Regions from separate parts of the Superficieibacter sp. BNK-5 genome, predicted to be linked through region 1. Evidence: predicted binding sites of a transcription regulator. Region 1 holds the regulator's gene; each other region holds the start of a gene.
The links. Region 1 encodes Fur, which represses iron uptake genes when iron is present. Its sites were predicted from a motif close to ATAATAATGAGAACNACTATCAA; they were not measured.

Region 1 (7,534 bases):
AACCCTCACTGGCGGTATCTATTACTGGCAGCGTGAACGTGACCGTAAAGATGTCACTGATGAAGATAAGTACAAAGTTAACCTTTCTCATGCCACCTGGAACGCGAACCTTGATTTCCAGTCCGGCTACGCCGCTGATATGTTCGGCCTTGATATTGCAGCCTTTACGGCGATTGAAATGGCTGAAAATGGCGACAGCGCACACCCGAACGAAATTGCCTTTTCTAAAAGTAACAAGGCCTATGATGAAGACTGGTCCGGCGATAAAAGCGGGATAAGCCTGTATAAAGCGGCAGCAAAATTCAAATATGGACCCGCCTGGGCGCGCGCGGGCTATATTCAGCCGACCGGGCAAACCTTGCTGGCCCCGCACTGGAGCTTTATGCCGGGCACCTATCAGGGCGCTGAGGCCGGGGCGAATTTCGACTATGGCGATGCGGGCGCGTTGAGCTTCTCGTATATGTGGACCAACGACTACAAAGCACCGTGGCACGTTGAAATGGATCATTTTTACCAGAATGACCAAAAGACGAAGGTCGATTACCTGCACTCTATCGGGGCTAAATACGATTTCAAAAACAACTTCGTGCTCGAAGCCGCTTTTGGTCAGGCTGAAGGTTACATCGATCAGTATTTTGCTAAAGCCAGCTATCAATTCGATGTGGCTGGTGCGCCTTTAACCACCAGCTATCAGTTCTACGGCACTCGCGATAAAGTTGACGATCACAGTACCAACGATATTTACGACGGCACGGCCTGGCTTCAGGCACTGACTTTCGGCTATAAAGTGGCGGAAGTTGTCGATCTGCGTCTGGAAGGGACCTGGGTGAAAGCCGACGGCCAGCAGGGTTTCTTCCTGCAACGTATGACGCCGACCTATGCTTCCTCTAACGGCCGCCTTGATATCTGGTGGGATAACCGTTCTGACTTTAACGCCAACGGTGAAAAAGCGGTATTCTTCGGCGCGATGTACGACCTGAAAAACTGGGATCTGCCGGGCCTGAGCGTCGGCGCTTCTTATGTGTACGCCTGGGATGCGAAGCCTTCAACCTGGCAGCTTAACCCGGACGCTTACTACGATAAAGACCGCACCATCGAAGAGTCTTCATACAGTCTGGATGCGGTTTACACCCTTCAGGATGGCCGGGCGAAGGGGACGATGTTCAAACTGCACTTCACCGAATACGACAACCACTCCGATATTCCGAGTTACGGTGGCGGATACGGCAACATCTTCCAGGATGAGCGCGATGTGAAATTTATGGTTATTGCGCCGTTTACCATCTTCTGATGCAGGCAACGCTCTTCCAACCCGGCCGCGCAAGCGTGCCGGGTTTTTTAATGGATATCAGGAAGACGATTGATGCGCGTAAGCTTGCCTTTAGTGATCTCAATCGCGTTTTGCTGGCGCAAAAAGGCCATCGATTTCATGACGATACTCCGCGATAAGTTAGTCGACTTAACCACGAAATCGGCAACATTCGTACTGGCGCGAATCGTCGGTTCAAGCCGATCAAGCAGCACAATGGCCCCCTGAACCGCAACCAGACTACTGTAACCTAAAAGCAGCTCTTCCCGCTGGTATTGCCGGGTGATCTGCGCCAGCAAAAGGGTATATACCTGATGATGGGCCTGCTGCTCATCGATCTGCGTAAAAAAAGCGTCATGGCTGACCAGTTGATAGTCACAATCACTGTCTGCGCGGATTGTGACAAATTGTTCCGCCATACCGGGCAGGATCAGACCAACGATGCCGGGAGCCAGCGCCCGGGTCACCAGCAACTCATCATGACGACGCAGAAGCGAATAATCACCGGCATACAGTAAACAGATCGTATCTGCCTGAAACGTCAGGTAGTTGTGACGCAGTAAACGACGTTTGTTAGCGCCATCATCGAAAATAGTCAGAATGTGGGCGAGCGCCTTCTGAAGGAGGACGTGTTGCTGCATGACGCGATCCTTGTCAACTTCATTGTCGTACAGGCGTAACGCCTGAAAGCGGGCATACTAGCCAGGGCAAAGAATAAAAAGTATTGATGAAATCTGAATATACGGGCAGGGAAAGGGAATAAAAAAAGCCAGCCGGGGAGGCTGGCTTGTGATGCCATTACTTGCTTAAGCCTTCATGCGCATTATCGTCTTCGCGGCAGTCGCCTTCAGCACAATGACCATACAGATAAAGGCTATGGTTGGTGAGGCGAATACCGTGTTTAGCCGCAATCTCACGCTGACGCGACTCAATCGAGTCATCGCTGAACTCGATCACTTTGCCGCAGTCGAGGCAAATCAGGTGATCGTGGTGATGCTGCTGAGTCAGTTCGAAAACGGACTTTCCGCCTTCAAAATTGTGGCGGGTGACAATGCCAGCATCGTCAAACTGGTTCAGAACGCGGTAGACGGTGGCGAGGCCAATCTCTTCGCCCATGTCAATGAGGCGTTTGTATAAGTCTTCCGCGCTGACATGATGATTGTCAGGTCCCTGAAGCACTTCCAGGATTTTCAACCGGGGAAGCGTGACTTTCAGGCCTGCTTTCTTTAATGCGGTATTGTTGTCAGTCATGCGGAATCTGTCCTGTTGCTATAAGATTCACTCCCCACAGGGAAGTATTTACAGAGAGTGCATCGCTCATAATGCCTCTCATTATAGAACTGCCATGCCTGATTGAAAACTGCAAGTATCAGACAAAGTTAGCGTTTAAAACGAGGGGGGGTCCGCAAAGCGGCGCTGACCTCGTTAAATCAGTGGCTATTGTACAGATATGTACTGAAAAGTTAAAAAATTGTAGCAATTATTTTGATTGCTTATATCTATCAGTATGACGCAACCAGAAGGTTGCGTCATATCAGCATCAGGCGTTGATGATATCGCTCAGGTGCAGCTCATCGGAAATCTGCTTCACCCACTGCTCTACGCGTTCTGCTGTCAGTTCCGGCTGGCGGTCTTCATCAATGGCCAGGCCAACAAAGTGATCGTCATCGACCAGGCCTTTAGACGCTTCAAAATGATAACCTGCCGTTGGCCAGTGACCCACAATCGTTGCGCCGCGCGGCTCAATGATATCGCGAATAGTACCTAACGCGTCACAGAAGTACTCGGCATAATCTTCCTGGTCACCGCAGCCAAACAGCGCCACCAGCTTACCATTGAAGTCTACCTCTTCCAGCGTCGGGAAGAAGTCGTCCCAGTCACATTGTGCTTCACCGTAGTACCAGGTAGGAATGCCCAGCAGCAGAATATCGTAGCCCGCGAGATCTTCTTTGCTGCTTTTGGCAATGTCATGCACATCGGCGACATCCTTACCTAGCTGCTTTTGAATCATCTTCGCGATATTTTCGGTATTGCCGGTATCGCTGCCGAAAAAGATGCCTGTGATTGCCATGAGTAAAATAACCTCTTGATACTTATTGATATGGTGGTGGCGTATTGCACACGGATAAGGGCAATCATAGCAGAACAGAGAAGTACGCGGAAATAGCAATCACGCCCGACTGCACTCTCTGCTACATGAAAAGGGGGATCGAGGGCTTTTTCAGACAATATCCTGCCCGTGCAACTGCGCGAGCTGGCTGAGTAAAATCTCTTCGATCAGCTCACTGCGGCTGATCTGGCGCGCATCCGCCAGTTCGTTGAGGGCATCAACCGCGTCAGCGTTGAGTTTTAACTCAACGCGCTTCAGGCCGCGTACTTTGTCGCGTTTTAACTGATTGCGCTTGTTGATGCGTAACTGTTCATCACGCGCAAGGGGATTGGTTTTGGGTCTTCCCGGGCGACGCTCATTCGCGAACAGATCTATTGTCGTACGGTCCGTTTGTTCTTTTGCCATGATTAAGAGTGACTTCGGGGAAACAAGCAGCCGGGCCATTGCCCGGTTGGGTAGCGCGCCATCATACATCAGTGCAGGAAGCACGCCAACGCCCGCGGGCAATCTGGCGTGCGGACGTTGGATTTTTAATCAGGCGAGTTCGGCCAGATAGCGGCGGATCGCCCGCAATACCGCCTCCGGTTTTTCCGCATGTACCCAGTGGCCCGCCCCGGCAATCACATGCGCCTTCGCCTGCGGAAATTGTGCCAGCAGCGGCTCACGGTAGGCTTCGGTGACGTAGGGCGAATTGCCGCCGGGAATAAACAGCGCCGGACGATCCCAGACCGGGACCGGCTCCCAGCCGACAATATGCGGATATTGCTCCCACAGTACCGGCACGTTGAAACGCCATTCGCCGTCGACAAACGATTTCAGTAAAAACTGGATCACACCTTCTTCGTTAAGGTATTCGCGCATCACCGCAGCCGCTTGTTGACGCGTGGTGCTGCCCGCATCGGTAACGGCATTAATTGCGGCAAAGATTTCATCGTGGCGACGCACGGCGTAATCGACCGGCGCAATATCGATGGCGATAAGCCCATCAATCCGCTCTGCCGCCAGCGCGGTCAGGGCCATGACGGCCTTACCGCCCATGGAATGACCTATAAAGGTGGCTTTCTCTATCCCGTGTTCATCCAGCGTATCCCGCAGATCCTGCGCCATTGCGGAATAAGTCATCTCCGGGGCGCGGGGCGAGAGACCATGATTACGCATGTCTACCTGAAGGATGTCGTAATCGCTGACCAGATCGCGGGCGAGGATGCCCAGATTATCGAGGCTGCCGAACAGCCCGTGAACGAGTACGATGGGTGAAGCATCAGAAGAATGTTGTGCAGATTGCGTGCGGGTATTTAATTTCATGGCAAAGATCTTTTTTTCGCTCTGGCAGGTTAAGGTATTATGGTGAACATTCTGCCGCCCGGCTGCAAGCTTTCAGAAGTTTCCGGACTTTTGCGGTCATCCAGGCTTGACGCTATCCGCAGTTGAGATTTGCCCTTATAATCTCAATAACTTGTACTTAAAAATATCGTACTGGATCAAGATGAAAACGATCGAAGTTGATGATGAGCTCTATCGCTATATTGCCAGCCACACTCAGCACATTGGTGAGAGCGCGTCCGACATTTTACGGCGCATACTGAAATTTTCTGCCGCATCACAGCCTGTCACGCCGGTAAATAAAGCGGTGAGCGCACCCGCTCCGGTGGTTGAGAAAAAACCGGTTAACACCCCTAAAGATAACGTCCGCGCGATGCGTGAGCTGCTGTTGTCTGATGAATATGCCGAACAGCGTAAGGCGGTAAACCGCTTCATGCTGATCCTGTCTACACTCTATTCACTGGATAACACGGCGTTTGCCGAAGCCACCGAGTCACTGCACGGGCGTACCCGCGTGTATTTTGCGGCTGACGAACAAACGCTGTTACAAAGCGGTAATCAGACTAAACCGAAACAGGTGCCGGATACCCCATACTGGGTGATTACTAATACCAATACCGGTCGTAAATGCGGCATGATTGAACATATCATGCAATCAATGCAGTTCCCGGCGGAACTGATTGAAAAGGTTTGCGGCACTATTTAACCCTTGCATCAGAAGGATCAGGCAATGGCAGTTCACAATCGTGCGGGTCAGCCCGCACAACAACGTGATTTGATCAACGTCGCTCAGCTGACGTCTCAGTATTATGTCCTGAAACCGGAAGCGGGCAATCCGGAACACGCCGTTAAGTTCGGTACCTCCGGCCACCGTGGTAGCGCAGCTCGTCAAAGCTTTAACGAACCCCACATTCTGGCGATTGCACAGGCGATTGCCGAAGAGCGGGCGAAAAACGGCATCACTGGTCCTTGCTACGTAGGCAAAGATACCCACGCGCTGTCGGAGCCAGCTTTTATTTCCGTTGTGGAAGTGCTGGCCGCCAATGGCGTGGACATGATTGTCCAGGAGAATAACGGCTTTACCCCGACGCCGGCGGTTTCAAACGCCATTCTGGTACATAACAAAAAAGGCGGCGCGCAGGCTGACGGCATCGTCATCACGCCGTCGCACAACCCGCCGGAAGATGGCGGTATCAAATATAACCCGCCAAACGGTGGTCCGGCCGATACTAACGTCACCAAAGTAGTGGAAGATCGTGCTAACGCGTTGCTGGCTGACGGTCTGAAAGGCATGAAGCGTCTGGCACTGGATGCCGCGCTGGCGTCAGGTCATGTGAAAGAGCAGGATCTGGTGCAGCCATTTATCGAAGGGCTGGCTGAGATCGTCGATATGGCGGCGATCCAGAAAGCGGGCCTGACGCTGGGTGTCGATCCGCTGGGTGGTTCCGGTATCGAATACTGGAAACGCATCGCTGACTATTACAAGCTCAACCTGACCATCGTGAACGATCATGTCGATCAGACGTTCCGTTTTATGCATCTCGATAAAGACGAAGTGATCCGTATGGACTGCTCTTCGGAATCCGCGATGGCAGGGCTGCTGGCGCTACGTGATAAATTCGATCTGGCGTTTGCTAACGACCCGGATTATGACCGCCACGGGATTGTGACCCCAGCCGGTCTGATGAATCCTAATCACTATCTGGCGGTGGCGATCAACTACCTGTTCCAGCATCGCCCGCAGTGGGGCAAAGACGTTGCGGTCGGTAAAACACTGGTGTCGTCAGCGATGATTGACCGTGTGGTGAACGATCTGGGCCGTAAGCTGGTGGAAGTGCCGGTAGGCTTTAAATGGTTTGTTGACGGTCTGTTTGACGGCAGCTTCGGCTTCGGTGGTGAAGAAAGCGCGGGTGCCTCGTTCCTGCGTTTTGACGGTACCCCGTGGTCAACGGATAAAGACGGCATCATCATGTGCCTGCTGGCGGCAGAAATCACCGCCGTTACCGGGAAAAACCCGCAGCAGCATTATGACGAGCTGGCCGCACGCTTTGGTGCGCCGAGCTACAACCGTCTGGGGGCGAGTGCCACGTCAGCACAGAAAGCCGCGCTGTCTAAACTCTCTCCGGAAATGGTCAGTGCCGACACTCTGGCAGGCGACCCGATCACCGCGCGTTTAACCGCGGCACCGGGCAACGGCGCAGCGATTGGCGGTCTGAAAGTGATGACTGACAATGGCTGGTTCGCCGCCCGTCCGTCTGGTACCGAAGACGCATACAAAATCTATTGTGAAAGTTTCCTGGGTGAAGAACACCGTAAGCGCATTGAAAAAGAAGCGGTAGAGATTGTTAGCGAAGTGCTGAAGAACGCCTGACAGGTCTGTTTACCGTAACGCCTCCTTCGGGAGGCGTTTTGCGTTTCAGGGTGTGGGAACGTGCCAAAATTTGCCTGCCTTCCCGTATTCTTTTTATTTTGCCGCTCCGAAAAACTGCGTCTTTGCGAAGAAAAGCCACAACCCGGTCATAATCGGGCATGGAATGAATGACCGTTTGTGACCATTTCCACATTTCGTTTTCTACAACACCAGAATAAAACCCCTGAAATATGTGATGGTCATCACGAAAATAAGCGTATTTCCTCCTCGTTAACGTACAAAATATGATTGCCGTCTAATAAAATTTTTTTTAACCTGCTCGTCACTGTATTGTATGAAGTCAGTCACTTAACAAAAAGCGCCTTTTAGGTATCATACTGCCACATCGAAAATAATATCTGAGAAGCCAAATGCTACAGGT
Region 2 (7,534 bases), 1.7 Mb from region 1:
TGACGCCCTGGAACGGACGGGAGTCGAACTGGCGACGTATCAGGGTGAGTTACTCAGTCCGAAATATATGCGCATTCATCGGGGGATTTTCTCGACGCGCATGGATATCAAGCAGGCTAACGTCCGGCTGGAGAACTTCCTCAGCCAGCAGCTTGAACCGTTATTAAGCGTGGTCTGGCAACTGGGGCTGCCTTATCCGCAAACGGCGGTGGAGAATATCTGGCGTGAGGCCATGAAATCCCACGCCCATGACAGCATTGGCGGCTGTAACGCCGATCGCGTCAATGCGATGGTGAAAGCGCGTCTGACCTCAGGTCATGAATCCGCCAGCCAGCTTTTCGACCTCAATATGAAAATGCTGGCGGAAGGGATTGCCGCGCGGCAGCAGGGCAAAAAAATCATTGTCTTCAACCCGCTGCCTTACGCGCGCGACGGGCGAGTGGCGCTGACGATTTACGTGCCGGGCGCACATTTTGCCATCGTCGATGAAGCGGGGCAGCCGTGCCGCTGGAAAATTGTGCAGGAAAAACAGCAGGATATGTCGGTAATTGTGCAGGAGCTTTCCAACAGTACGAGCACAGTGTGGTATCGCAAATGCGACATTATCCTTGAGGCAAAAGCCCTGCCTGCCTGCGGCTATCAAACATTTTATCTTCAGGAGAATGCGCCTGCCGGGTTTAACGTGCCGCAAGAGATGATTGCTGCGCTCGATAACCCGTGGCTGCGCCTGACGCTGACGGACGGGCACATCACGCTGCTCGACAAACGTAGCGGCAAACAGTGGAACTCTCTCCTGCGGCTGGTTGATGGCGGCGATGCGGGGGACAACTATAACTACTCCCCGCCGGAAGATGACTGGCGGGTCACCAGCGACGGCGCATTAGTCTCCGCCATCTGGCAGCGGGATGCGCTGGCCGATACGCTTAACCTGAGCTGGTGCATCGCTGCGCCGCAGGATCTGGCTGCCCGTCAGCAGCATCAGCGTAACGGGCAACTTAACGTCAGCATGACGATCGCCCTCGATCGCGATCGTCCGCTGCTGGATGTACAGGTGCGGATCGACAACACCCTGCGCGATCATCGCCTTCAACTGGAGATCCCCACCGGCACCAGCGGAATGTTCCATTTTGCCGATCAACCCTTTGGCCTGATCCGCCGGGAAAACCGTCCGCAGGCGCTGGATATCTGGCAGCAGGAGCAGTGGACGGAAGCGCCCGCGTCGCTGTGGCCGATGCAAAGCCTGGCAATGATGCATGATGAGCAGCACGGTATGTGCGTGGTCACCGACGGGCTGCGCGAGTATGAAATCCCTGCTGACCGTCCCGATACGCTGGCGATTACTCTGCTGCGTAGCGTCGGCTGGCTGGGACAGCCAGATATGCCGTGGCGTCCGGGGCGCGCTTCCGGCATGGTGCTGCCTTCACCGGACTCGCAGTTGCCTGGTCGTTTTGATTGTCATCTGGCGCTGGTGCCTCTGCATCAGGGGCCGGATGCGGCGTTCTGGCGTGACATTGAGAACTGGCGTACACCCGCTTCCGGCTGGCTGGACTCCGGCTGGTCGCGCTTTAAAACCAATCCTCACGGCATGCGCTTCCCGCCAACGTACAGTCTGCTGCGCTGGGATACCCCGCTGCATTTCAGCACGCTGAAGAAAGCGCAGAACGAGGAGGCGCTGATCCTGCGCGGCTGGAATCCGGGCACCACGTTACTCGACGGTGTCGAACCTGTACTCTCTGGCGACGTGGCGCGCGTGACGCTGGCAGAAACGCCGCTTCCTGGAAGTCATACCCCAGTCCAGCCCTGTACGCCAGTCAGCTGGCGGATCACCCCTGCGGAAAAAGGAAAATCCGATGCGTAAAATAGCGTTTGTGTGTCCCCTCGAAAATGGCCTTCATGCCCGGCCTGCGAGCGAATTGCAACTGCGCGTGGCGCAATTTCATTCCCGCGTCACGCTGCATAATCTGCGTAACCAGCGGCAGGTCGATGCCGGAAGCGTACTGGCGCTCATCGGCGCAGATGTGCTTCACCACGATGCGTGCGAACTGCATATTGACGGTGAGGATGAGCAGGACGTCTGGCAGACGCTGAGCGCATTTATTACGCGCGAGCTGACGGAATGCGACGGGCCACTCGTCCCTGTGACGAGCCATCACGAACAGCCGTTGCCCGTGTTTCTGGCGGCCACCATGGCCACCTGCCTGCGGGGTAACGGCGTCAGTCCGGGACTGGCAAGCGGGGTGGCGGTGCCTCTGGGCGCGGTGGATTTGCCGCAGCTTGCTGCGCAGGAAGCGCCGGAAGACGCTGGCCTTCAGCAGCAGCGCCGGACTGATTACGCCGGGTCAGTTTCTCGCCCTGCGCGGTCCTCATCTCAAAGGTATTGTGATGGGGGAGGGCGGCGAAACCTCCCACACGGTGATCCTCGCCCGTTCCTTTGGCATCCCGCTTTTATGCATGCCGAACGCGTCTGTGCCTGCGGGTGCCCTACTGCTGATCGTCGCGCCGGATGCCTGTGCTGAGCAATGGCGCGACATGGAAGAGGACAAAGTCGCGCGCATTGCCCGGCGACTGGAACCGCTCGCCCGGATGGCAGGCGTCAGCCGTGACGGAGAACGCGTGAAACTGCTGGCGAATATCGCCCTGGCTGACGAAGCGGAAAGCGCATTCGCGGCGGGTGCGGAAGGGATTGGTCTGTTTCGCACCGAAATGTTGTTTTGTGAGCGAAGCGTGCCGCCGGATGAAGAAGAACAATATCAGGCGTACCGGCATGTACTGACGCTGGCGCAGGGCAAGAAAGTCGTGATCCGCACGCTGGATATCGGCGGCGATAAACCCTGTGACTATTTAAACCTGCCGCAGGAAGAGAACCCGTTCCTCGGCTGGCGGGCAGTGCGCCTTTATCCGGCATTTATTGACCTTTTTACCAGTCAGGTACGGGCATTGCTGCGTGCCAGCGCGGCAGGGCCGCTGGATATCATGGTGCCGATGGTGGCGACGCTTGAAGAGATTAAATGGCTGCACGCCCGCTTTCATCAGGTAGCGGAACAGCTCCACGCGGAAGGCGTCGCCGTCGGCGAATGGCGTTTAGGTATCATGGCGGAGGTGCCTTCTGCGCTGTACCTGCTGGAAAGAGCGGCGAAATGGATCGATTTTGCCTCTATTGGCAGCAACGACCTGGTGCAGTATTTTCTCGCCTGCGACCGGGGCAATCCGCATGTTCGTCACCTGTACAACTACTGCGATCCCGCTTTCCTGATGCTGCTTAGCGAGATGGCGAGGCGGACAAACGTGGAACTCTGCCTGTGTGGAGAAATGGGCGGCGATCCGGCGGTAATGCCGCTGCTGCTGGGCGCGGGGCTGCGGCAGATCAGCATGTCCGCCGGACGAATTGCCGGGGCGAAAAAGCAGCTGGCCTCGCTGGAGATGGATGACTGCCGGAAGACGTTGCAGCAGGCATTAGCCTGTGAAAGCGCGGCGGAGGTGACATCCCTGCTGCGTGAGACATCGGCGGCCAGCGTGCTACCCGTTTTCGATCCGGCTCTGTTATTGCTGGATCGGGACGTCACCAGCAAGGCGGAGGCCATCAAGCTGCTCACGGATAACCTTGAGATTGAACAGCGGGTGCGCTCGGGGGTGGACGTCGAGACCGCCATCTGGCAGCGGGAAGCCGTTTTTTCCACCGCGCTCGGCTTTGCAGTCGCCATCCCGCACTGTAAATCCGCAGCGGTACTGAACAGCAGTGTGTCGCTAATGCGCCTGAAGACGCCGTTATCGTGGGGAGAGGGGGTAGACGTCTCGCTGGTGATTATGCTGACGGTGAGCGAGCAGGAGAAGGGCGATCACATGAAAATCTTCTCGCGGCTGGCACGCAAGTTGATGCATGACGATTTCCGCCAGCAGCTATTGCAAGGCAGAGATGCCGGTGACATGACCGCACGACTTGAGCGCGAACTGACACTCTGAGGCACGTTTGCCCGGTAGCGTGGCTATCGGGCAGTTAAGGATGTATTGCTGCTGCGTGACCGGCGCTATCGTGCTGACGCTTGCGGCGATCGTGCTGGCCAGCCGTGCGGGAGGCTACTGCCTGCTGACGATTGGCGTGATGAACTCGGTGTTATACCCGATTATTTTTTCCCGCACCTTAAGCGGGTTGCAGGACGATGCCGCGCGGATCTCGGCCTGAAGATGAGTTTTCTGGTGCCGGTATGCTGTTACCTGTTTCTGCTGTTCAACGGGGGCCGACATTCGTCGTAACCGACGTCCCCCTGCCGTGCCAGCAGGGGGCATCCGTTAACCCGCCATGCCCAGTCCGACAATATTTGCCGCGACAATAATCACCACGCAGCCGAGGCTCAGCACGCTGACCGGACGACGCCCGGCGTTATTCCACTCTTTCAGTACCAGACCGACAATCCCACCGCACAGCACGTAGAAACTCATATGCAGCATCCAGCTGACATAATCGTACTGCGCCGGAATACGCGCGTGGCCCCAGGCATAGAAGAAGAACTGGAGATACCACATCAACCCGCCGAGTGCTGACAGCAGGATATTGCTGACGATCAGCGGTTTTGCCAGCGAGAAGTCCGCTTTTACCGACAAATTTTTCACTTTTGCCAGACGAATAAAGCAGAAGCCGAGGTTGATCAGCGCACCGCCGCCCATAATCACCACGTAGCTTGGTAGAGCAACGTACAGGGAATCGACGCCCAGCGCCGCCGCCGCTTCATGCATCGGCTTGGCGGCGTTCATCGCAAACGACATGCCGGCGGAAAAGATCCCGCACATCACCGCCAGCAGGAGGCCTTTTTTCAGATTGAACTCTTCCGCTTCGATACCCATCTGGCGTTCTTTGAGCCGACCAGCATGGGTAACAATCCCCACGCCTACCAGCGCGACCAGCACGCCCAGCAGCGTCATACGGCCACCACGGGTGTGGATCAGGATGTCGAAATTACCGTTCAGGATCGGCGTCATCAGCGTGCCAACAATCAGCGTGATGCCAATCGCAATGCCAATGCCCATCGACATGCCGAGATAGCGCATGGTCAGGCCATAGTTGATATTACCAATGCCCCACATCGCGCCAAAAAGAAACACTGGCAGCAACGTGGAAGCGCTGAAAGAACCGTAATACGCCCAGAAGTCGGGCAGCAGAATGGCGCTGATCGTCCAGGGCAAAATCAGCCAGGAGACAGTACCGCCGACTGACCACATGGTTTCCCACGACCAGCCTTTGACTTTTTTGAACGGGGCATAGAAACAGGCTGCACTGGCTGCGCCTATCAAATGCCAAAGAATACCCATCGTAATCATGTTACTCATGCATTTATCCTCATCTTTTTTATGGCCGGTAAAACACCCCCGACCCGATGAGTGTAAAAATTGTGCTGTAAAGTAACCTTCAGCGGATTGCCGCGTTGTGTCGCACACTGGCAATGAACCGAGTAATCGAATGAGCAAGCTCACAATTTTGGCTTCATAACCTAAAGTTATAACCTTATTAAAACTACGGCATTGATAAACATTTTCAATATCATTTAATTAACTATAATGAACCAACTGCTTACGCGGCGTTAACACATCTGCCGCCCGACAATAATGGAGATGATTATGAGCTATACACTGCCATCCCTGCCGTATGCCTACGATGCCCTTGAACCGCATTTCGATAAGCAGACGATGGAGATCCATCACACCAAACATCACCAGACCTATGTTAATAACGCCAATGCCGCGCTGGAAAGCCTGCCGGAACTGGCTAATCTGCCGGTAGAAGAGCTGATCACCAAACTGGATCAGGTTCCGGCGGACAAGAAAACCGTGCTGCGCAACAATGCCGGCGGCCACGCTAACCACAGCCTGTTCTGGAAAGGCCTGAAAAAAGGCACCACCCTACAGGGCGATCTGAAATCCGCTATCGAGCGCGATTTTGGCTCCGTGGAAAAATTCAAAGAAGAGTTTGAGAAAGCGGCCGCTACCCGCTTTGGTTCCGGCTGGGCATGGCTGGTGCTGAAAGATGACAAACTGGCTGTGGTTTCTACCGCTAACCAGGACTCTCCGCTGATGGGTGAAGCCGTTGCCGGTGTTTCTGGCTTCCCGATTGTGGGCCTGGATGTGTGGGAACATGCGTATTATCTGAAATTCCAGAACCGTCGCCCGGACTACATCAAAGAGTTCTGGAACGTGGTGAACTGGGATGAAGCTGCGGCGCGTTTTGCGGCGAAAAAATAAGTCTTCTGATTAACACTCTGCACTGAGGTGTAGAGCAAAAGCCTCCGCAGGCTCTGCCGCGGGGGCTTTTTTTATGCCATGGTTCAGGGTGCTATGGTGATCTGTATCAAATAAAAAACAATGATCCATTAAAATAGAAACTGCGTTTCAATTTGTGTGTTCAGGATCACTTTTATAGTTTCGTTGAATGATTATCTTCCTTTCATCGATACGGGAGCACTTTGTGACTGAGGTGCGCTCGCCCATAAAAATCGCCCCATTTTTATGTTTACAGGTGAAGAAGATGCAGATTAAACGCAAGATTGAAAAAATTCCGGGGGGCATGATGCTCGTCCCGCTGTTCCTGGGCGCGCTGTGCCATACCTTTGCGCCGGGGGCAGGAAAATACTTCGGGTCGTTCACCAACGGTATGATTACCGGGACAGTGCCGATTCTGGCAGTCTGGTTTTTCTGTATGGGCGCATCGATTAAGCTGAGCGCGACGGGAACGGTACTGCGTAAATCCGGCACGCTGGTAGTAACCAAGATTGCCGTGGCCTGGCTGGTAGCCGCGATTGCCTCGCGCATCATTCCGGAGCACGGCGTAGAGGTAGGGTTCTTCGCCGGACTCTCCACGCTGGCGCTGGTGGCCGCGATGGACATGACCAATGGCGGGCTGTACGCCTCCATTATGCAGCAGTACGGCACCAAAGAAGAAGCGGGCGCATTTGTTCTGATGTCGCTGGAGTCGGGTCCGTTGATGACCATGATTATTCTGGGCACCGCAGGTATTGCGTCATTTGAGCCACACGTTTTTGTCGGTGCTGTCTTACCTTTCCTGGTGGGTTTTACGCTGGGTAATCTGGACCCGGAATTACGGGAGTTTTTCAGCAAAGCGGTACAAACGCTGATCCCTTTCTTCGCCTTCGCGCTGGGCAACACCATTGATTTAAGCGTGATTGCGCAAACCGGATTGCTGGGTATTCTGCTGGGCGTGGCGGTGATTATCGTGACGGGCATCCCGCTGATTATTGCCGATAAACTGATCGGTGGCGGTGACGGTACAGCGGGAATTGCCGCATCCAGCTCGGCGGGTGCCGCGGTGGCAACGCCGGTCCTGATCGCGGAGATGATCCCGGAATTTAAACCGATGGCCCCTGCGGCTACCTCGCTGGTCGCCACATCGGTGATTGTGACCTCCATTCTGGTGCCGATCCTGACCTCCATCTGGTCACGGAAGGTGAAAGCCAGAGCGGCAAAAGCCGAAGCCGCGAAAGCACATGTGCTGGGAACAGTAGAATAATAGGTAGTCTTTCTGAAAAAG
Region 3 (7,534 bases), 2.3 Mb from region 1:
TGCCAGAGCGTATCCGGTGAGTGTTGTCTTGCCGCGAAACCTTTTTTGATCGCGTCCTGGTGAGAGCCAGAAAACGCTGTAAATACCAGCTCACCTGCATAGGGATGGCGCGGCGCAACGGGCAACTGATTACACTCTTCGACCACTTCAACGACCTTTTTCATCTGGCTAAAGTCGAGGCCGGGTGAAATTCCCTGGGTATAAAGATTTAGCGCCAGCGTTACCAGATCTGCATTCCCCGTCCGTTCGCCGTTTCCGAAGAGACAGCCCTCAACACGTTCCGCGCCTGCCAGTAATGCAAGCTCAGCACAGGCAATCCCTGTCCCACGATCGTTATGGGGATGAACGCTTATACACACCTGCTGGCGGCGTGAGAAATGACGGCAGAAATACTCTATCTGATCGGCATAAACGTTAGGCATACTGACTTCAACCGTCGCGGGGAGATTGATAATCATGGGACGGGAATCATGCGGATCCCACACCGCCGCAACGGCCTCACAAATTTGCAGGGCAAACTCAGGTTCGGTAAAACAGAACGTTTCAGGGGAGTACTGGAAGGTCCATGCCGTTTCCGGCGTTTCATCGCATAACTGGCGAATTTGCCGCGCCGCGCTGACGGCAAGCTGAACAATTTCATCGCGAGTTTGACGGAACACGATATCCCTGAACAGCGGTGCCGTCGCATTATATAAATGCACGGTCGCCTGATGAACGCCGCGCAGTGATTCAAACGTTCGCGCAATCAAATCTTCCCTTGCCTGGGTTAATACCTGGATATTTACATCGTATGGAATACGCTGTTCTTCAATCAACGATCGCACAAAATCAAAGTCTGTTTGCGAGGCTGAAGGAAATGCGACCTCGATTTCCCGAAAGCCGCAGGCAACTAACAGATCCCAAAATTTGCGTTTCCTGGCACCGTCCATCGGTTCAGCCAGCGCCTGATTACCATCACGTAAATCGGTAGATAGCCAGCGCGGAGGACGGGTCAACGTATTATTCGGCCATTGCCTGTCGCTGAGGCTTACTGGCGGATGGGGTGTGTATTTGAGGGAAGGATTCTTCAGCATACCGGGTTTCCTTTTAACTAAGAGACCCCAGTGTCATGCTAAATCTGCCGGAAAACTCACCAGAAGATGACAACCTGTTATTCAAACAGGACAACTGTAGCTCCGCGCTGAATCACTATTATTCCCGATCGTCTTTCTTCTCCACATGTCCCAGCGCTTTCTCCGGAAAACAATAGTCCCGCACCCGGCGTTTTAACTCTGCCGCATCGGGAAAGCCGCCGTCCTGCTTGCGATCCCAGATAACGTGACCATCAACATCGATAACAAAAATCCCGCCGGTGCCGGGGATCAGGCGCACAGAATCGAGATCGGTACTAAACGTTTGCAGCAACTCCTGCGCCATCCAGGTGGCGCGTAGCATCCAGTTGCACTGGGAACAGTACTGCAATGTGACGGCGTTTTTGCTCATTTTTTCTCTCATTTTACCAGGAGGGCATAGCACACAATTTACGATTAATGGGTCACAAATGTGAAGACTTTGTGAAGTTGTTGCAAATGATAATACTTATCATTAGTATTCGTTTCATAATTTATAACAGTACGCGTTTTTTTGGTTAGTGCTTTTTCAATCAGCCAGTGGAAGTGAAATGTGAGCCTCATACTAATAAAATTAAGGTTTACAAGACATTATGCATACATCGCACATTTCTCCTCAACGTTTCAGGAAGAGCGTTCTGGTGACGTCATTACTCACAGCGCTCTATCAGACTGCGGCTTTCGCGGCTGATACCGGTACTTCAACGACTACCGCAAAAAATACCGCGCAGGATTCGGCTGACGAGATGATTGTCACCGCGCCAGCGCCGGATCTGAAAGCGGGAAGTACGCATTCACTCAGCGCCCAGGACCTGCAAAATAAAGGCGCAAACGACTTTGGCTCTATTATGCGTTATGAACCGTTAATCAGCGCGACCGGGGCCAGTGGAGGTTCCGGCAACGGCAAAAGCGGCTTTGACCGTGGCGGTTATACCGGCTACAACATTCGTGGGCTGGAAAGTAATCGCGTTGGCATCGATGTCGATGGGATCGCGCAGCCGGACGCCACTGGACGCAGTTACGTTAGCCGATCAGGATTGAACACGTTCGGCATTGGCCGCGATTACATCGATCCGTATATGTATGGCAATGTTGATATTGAATCCGGCGCGACCTCTACCGAACAGGCCAATACCTCTATCGGCGGCAATGTCTCTTTCCGCCCAAAATCCGCTGACGATTACCTGCATCCGGGAAAAAATACCTGGTTTGGCTACCAGAGTGATTACGACTCTGCCGATCGCAGTTGGCACAATGGCGTGACCGGTGCGGCGGGGGATGAAACCCTGCGCGGCGTGTTTGTCTACAGCCGTCGTGACGGTCAGCAAACCCGCAACAACAGTGATACAGTGGATGCGTACCCGGCTAACTGGCACTCTGATGCGATGATGGCCTCCGGTATCTGGCAGCCGAACGATGAGCACAAGCTGACCGGTACACTGGATTACTACCACAAAACCAACCATACCCATTACGACTCCTGGAACAGCAGCGGCAGCCAGATCCTTGGTGATGCCCAACAGACCAGCCAGACCCGTCGCTGGGGCGTCAGCCTGAAAGATGACTGGACGCCAGTGAATGACTGGCTGGACAGCATGTCGACCAAAGTCTACTACCAGCATACTGAAGCGCATGACCGCACTTATATGCCGGACAGCATTACTACCGCCATGCAGACGGTCTATTCAGACTATGACACCGATACCTGGGGCATTCAGAATGCGCTGGCGAAAACGCTGGGACGCCACGATCTGAGCGCCGGGTTTAACGTCAGTACCACGGAAACGAAGCGTCCGTTCAGACAGTCTCCAGCGCCAACGGCGTACAGCGAAATTATGCAGCCGGAAGCGGACAGCAAAAGCTATACCCTCGGTGCCTTCGTGCAGGATCAGATTAATTTCGACGCGGGTGGTCACCATTTCGCCGTCATCCCTGGCGCACGTGTCGTCCATCAGTCAATGAAGCCGGATAATCTCTCCAGTCTGACGACGAACAGTAACGTTCTGGATGAGTCTGAAGTCTCGACGTTATATGGCAAAAATACCGATACCCAACTGTTACCGTCACTCACCTTCCAGTACGACATCACTCCGCGCCTGATGACGTACCTGCAATACAAACGCGGTGCGCAGTTCCCCAATGCCAGCCAGCTCTATGGCTCCTGGAATCTTGGCTCCAGCTACGCAGGCAGACAGCAATATGCGCTGATTGGTAATACCGATCTGAAAACCGAAACCAGCGATAACGTTGAGTGGGGCATGAAAGGGGACGTGACCGATGGCATCACCCTGCGCACCGCGCTGTTCTATAACGCCTATAAAAACTTTATCGCCTATACCCGTTACTCGCGCGCCGGGAATCCGGACCGGTTCACCAACGTTCCGTCCAATATTTACACCACCTATCAGGCGGAAAACCGGGATAAAGCCTTTATCTACGGCGGTGAAATTAGCGCTAAATTTAACTTTGGCACCTGGTTTGAAGAGGTGAATGGCCTGAGTGCGACGCTCGCCTATGGTTATACCGAAGGAAAATCAAAATCCAGTTATATGGGGGATAAATACATTGATCTGGACAGCGTCGCGCCGATGAAAGCGATCGCTGGCGTTGCGTGGGACGATCCGGCGAAACGGTATGGCACAGCGTTGACCGCCACCTTCGTGAAAGGCAAACGCGCCACCGCGACCAGTCGTGAGTCTTACACTAATACCGGTTCGACGATCGCCGACTCCACCAATGAGTACATGCGGGTGCCAGGCTATGGTCTGCTGGACTGGACGGCGTACTGGCAGGTGGCGAAGAACGTCAGACTCAACGGCGGCGTCTATAACATTACCGACCGTAAATACTGGGATTACCTGAGCAGTCGCACCATTGAGGAGTCCACCCGTCAGGATGCGTATGACAAGGCGCTGGCGGTGATGCCGGGTCGTACCTGGCAATTGGGTGTTAACGTAGACTTCTGATTAAGACGTCATCCTTAATCCTTACTCCCCCCGGTATCGCTGCCGGGGGTTTTTAACCTTATCAGGAAGCGAACACTATGTCTGTTTCATCAAAAGATGTATCCGCCATCTGGCAGCAATATCAGACCATTAAAGCGCAGGATCCTGCAAAATACGCCCGTGATATCGCGACTGAGATGACCATCAGCGAAGCGGAATTAACCCACGCACGCGTGGGGTACGATGCCGTGCGTTTAACGGGCGAAATGCGCGAAATCCTCGCCGCGCTGGAGCTGGTGGGAGACACAAAATGCATCTGCCGTAACGAGTACGCCGTCCATGAACACACCGGCAGTTTCACCAATCAGCATCTCGGTGAACGCGCCGGGGTGGTGCTGAACCCGCGCGCGCTCGATCTGCGTCTGTTTATCAGTCAGTGGGCCAGCGCCTTCAGCCTGCGTGAACAAAGTCCGCGCGGCGAGCGTCAGAGCATTCAGTTCTTCGATCAGCAGGGCGACGCGGTACTGAAAGTCTACGTCACAGCGCAGACCGATCTGGCGGCGTGGAGCGAAGTGGTCGCTCGTTTCGCCACGCCTGACGAACTGCCACTGGTGATCACCGCCGCCGTGGCCGAACCGCATTCGCAAAGCGCCGACGGCGCGGCGCTGGATCGGGAATGGCGGGCGATGACCGATGTGCATCAGTTCTTTGGTCTGCTGAAAAAACACAATCTCTCACGCCAGCAGGCTTTTCGCCTGGCAGGCGACGATCTTGCCTGTCAGGTGAGCAATGACGCGCTGCCGCGCCTGCTGGACACCGTCTTACAGCAGGGTAACGAGATTATGATTTTTGTCGGTAATCGCGGCTGTGTACAGATCTTCACCGGCGCGCTGGAAAAACTGACCCCGATGAAAGGCTGGATCAACATTTTCAATGAAAACTTCACTCTGCACCTGCGTGAGGCGGGAATTGCGGAAAGCTGGGTAACGCGCAAACCGACCGCCGACGGCCATGTCACCAGTCTTGAACTGTTCGCCGCGGATGGTACGCAAATCGCTCAGCTTTATGGTCAGCGCAGCGAAGGCCAACCGGAACAAACCCAGTGGCGAGCGCAGATCGATGCGTTGAGCAATGAAGGGCAAGCGGCATGAAAAAAATACTGATGCTGCTGGCGGCGATCCCGCTGGTGGCGAGCGCCGCTGCGCAGAACGTGGTGACGCTGGGCGGCGATATTACCGAAATTGTTTACGGACTGGGCGCGCAGTCGCAGCTTGTCGGGCGCGACACCACCAGCACCTGGCCTGCCGAGGTGAATAACGTGCCGGATGTCGGCTATGTTCGGCAACTCAATACTGAAGGCATCCTGTCGCTGCGCCCGGATATCGTGCTGGCAAGCAACCAGGCGCAGCCGTCATCGGTATTACAAAAAGTAGAGGAGAACCACGTCAGGGTGGTGAACGTCCCCGGCGGTTATTCGCTGACGGCGATTGATAAGAAAGTCGCCGTCATCGCCGACGCGCTCGGCAAAAATGCCGAAGGCGAGCGGCTGCGGCAAAAACTGAAGGCGCAAATCGCTGCGCTGCCGACATCGCCAGTCAATAAGCGCGTCCTGTTTCTGTTAAGCCACGGCGGGATGGGAACGATGGTCGCCGGCCAGGAAACCGCCGCCGATGGCGCGATCCGCGCAGCCGGGTTACAGAATGCCATGCAGGGCTTTGCGCACTATCGCGGTCTTTCGCAGGAAGGCGTCATCGCCAGCCAGCCGGATCTGATCGTGATCTCTGCCGACGGGGTTAAAAGCATGGGTGGGGAAGAGAACCTGTGGAAACTGCCAGGGCTGGCGCAGACCCCTGCAGGGCGTAATAAGCAGGTAATGATTATTGATGATATGGCCCTGCTTGGTTTTGGCATACGCACGCCGCAGGCGCTGCTCGATCTGCGTCAAAAAGCGGAGCAACTGCCCTGATGAACCGCGCCGTGGTGTGCTCACTATGGGGAATGGTGTTATTGCTGGTCGGCCTGACGCTGGTGGCAACCACCCAGGGGGCGATGGCGTTGCCGTTAAAGAGTCTGTGGCATCCCGGCGGTGACGCGCTGCGCCAGATCTGGCTGACCATCCGTTTGCCGCGCGTGCTACTGGCGCTGGTGGTCGGCGCGGCGCTGGCGCTCTCCGGCTGCGTGATGCAGGGGCTGTTTCGCAACCCGCTGGCCGATCCGGGACTGCTGGGGATTAGCAGCGGCAGCGCGCTGGCGGTGGCCTGCTGGCTGGTATTACCGTTGCCGGTTCCCGCGCTGGTGGCGCTCTATGCGCCGATGCTGGCAGCGTTTATCGGTAGCCTGGCGGTGATGGTGGTGATTTTTCTGCTCAGTAAGGCCCGCGATAATTCACTGTCGCGCCTGCTGCTGGTGGGAATTGCCATTAACGCGCTGTGCGGCGCTGCCGTTGGACTGCTGTCATGGCTAAGCAACGATGCCCAGCTTCGCCAGCTCTCGCAGTGGGGAATGGGCAGCCTCGGTCAGGCGCAGTGGTCCACGCTGCTGGTGGCAACCACGCTTATTTTACCCTCGGCGATGGCGGTATGGTGGGTTGCCCGCCAGCTTAACCTGCTGCAACTGGGCGACGAAGAGGCGCATTACCTGGGCGTCAATGTTCCGCGGCTGCAACGAGTGATGCTGCTTTGCAGCGCCTTACTGGTGGCGGCAGCGGTGGCGATCAGCGGGATTATCGGCTTTATTGGTCTGGTGGTACCGCACCTGATGCGCATGTGGCTGGGGGCCGATCACCGCGCGCTGGTGCCGGGATCGCTGCTGGCGGGGGCCATCCTGCTGCTGATTGCCGATACCGCGGCCCGCACCGTTGTCGTGCCAGCGGAGATGCCGGTAGGTCTGATCACCAGCCTGCTTGGTGCGCCCTGGTTTCTGTGGTTGATCTTCCGCCAAAGGAGAACGGAACATGGATAACACCTTAGTCGCCGCCCATTTACGTCTGCAACGCGGGCAGCGATGGCTGATCGATGATGTCTCGTTAATGCTTGCCCGCGGTGAACTGGTTGCGCTAATCGGCCCCAATGGTGCGGGGAAATCAACGCTGTTGCGACTTCTGACCGGGTATTTGCCCGCGGATCAGGGGGAATGCTGGCTGGCGGGGCGCTCGCTGAAACAGTGGCCCGCCCGTGCGCTCTCCCGTCGCCGTGCGGTGATGTTGCAGCAAACGCAGCTGCGTTTTGACTGGCCGGTGGAGGCTATCGTCGCTATGGGACGTGCGCCCTGGGGAACGCGGCATGAAGCGGAGATCGTCCGCGAGGTCATGGCGTTGACCGGCTGTGACGATCTGGCGGGTCGCAACTATGCCACCCTCTCCGGCGGCGAGCAGCAGCGGGTGCAGCTGGCGCGGAGCCTGGCGCAACTGTGGAACGACGGCGCGCCCGAGGGCTGGCTGTTTCTTGACGAGCCAACCTCGGCGCTGGATCTCTACCATCA

Region 2: the regulator Fur is predicted to act here: its motif matches at 5,515-5,537, upstream of sodA (superoxide dismutase [Mn]).
Region 3: the regulator Fur is predicted to act here: its motif matches at 1,569-1,591, upstream of ACMGGS_RS02915 (TonB-dependent receptor domain-containing protein).

The regions. Positions count from the first base shown of each region.
Region 1 covers NZ_CP179893.1:2,918,152-2,925,685, forward strand. The annotation lists gene chiP (chitoporin ChiP) at 1-1,291, shown strand, start outside; gene ACMGGS_RS14015 (helix-turn-helix domain-containing protein) at 1,339-1,950, opposite strand; gene fur (ferric iron uptake transcriptional regulator) at 2,108-2,560, opposite strand; gene fldA (flavodoxin FldA) at 2,850-3,380, opposite strand; gene ybfE (LexA regulated protein) at 3,531-3,824, opposite strand; gene ybfF (esterase) at 3,954-4,724, opposite strand; gene seqA (replication initiation negative regulator SeqA) at 4,906-5,448, shown strand; gene pgm (phosphoglucomutase (alpha-D-glucose-1,6-bisphosphate-dependent)) at 5,473-7,113, shown strand; gene ACMGGS_RS14050 (DeoR/GlpR family DNA-binding transcription regulator) at 7,524-7,534, shown strand, end outside.
Region 2 covers NZ_CP179893.1:1,187,221-1,194,754, reverse strand. The annotation lists gene ACMGGS_RS05735 (glycoside hydrolase family 38 C-terminal domain-containing protein) at 1-1,858, shown strand, start outside; partial or broken gene ACMGGS_RS05730 (HPr family phosphocarrier protein) at 1,851-2,042, shown strand; gene ptsP (phosphoenolpyruvate--protein phosphotransferase) at 2,275-3,960, shown strand; gene ACMGGS_RS05720 (hypothetical protein) at 4,016-4,180, shown strand; gene rhaT (L-rhamnose/proton symporter RhaT) at 4,288-5,322, opposite strand; gene sodA (superoxide dismutase [Mn]) at 5,611-6,231, shown strand; gene kdgT (2-keto-3-deoxygluconate transporter) at 6,515-7,513, shown strand.
Region 3 covers NZ_CP179893.1:601,189-608,722, reverse strand. The annotation lists gene leuA (2-isopropylmalate synthase) at 1-1,073, opposite strand, end outside; gene ACMGGS_RS02920 (SelT/SelW/SelH family protein) at 1,192-1,482, opposite strand; gene ACMGGS_RS02915 (TonB-dependent receptor domain-containing protein) at 1,703-4,075, shown strand; gene ACMGGS_RS02910 (hemin-degrading factor) at 4,153-5,205, shown strand; gene ACMGGS_RS02905 (heme/hemin ABC transporter substrate-binding protein) at 5,202-6,020, shown strand; gene ACMGGS_RS02900 (FecCD family ABC transporter permease) at 6,020-7,015, shown strand; gene ACMGGS_RS02895 (heme ABC transporter ATP-binding protein) at 7,008-7,534, shown strand, end outside.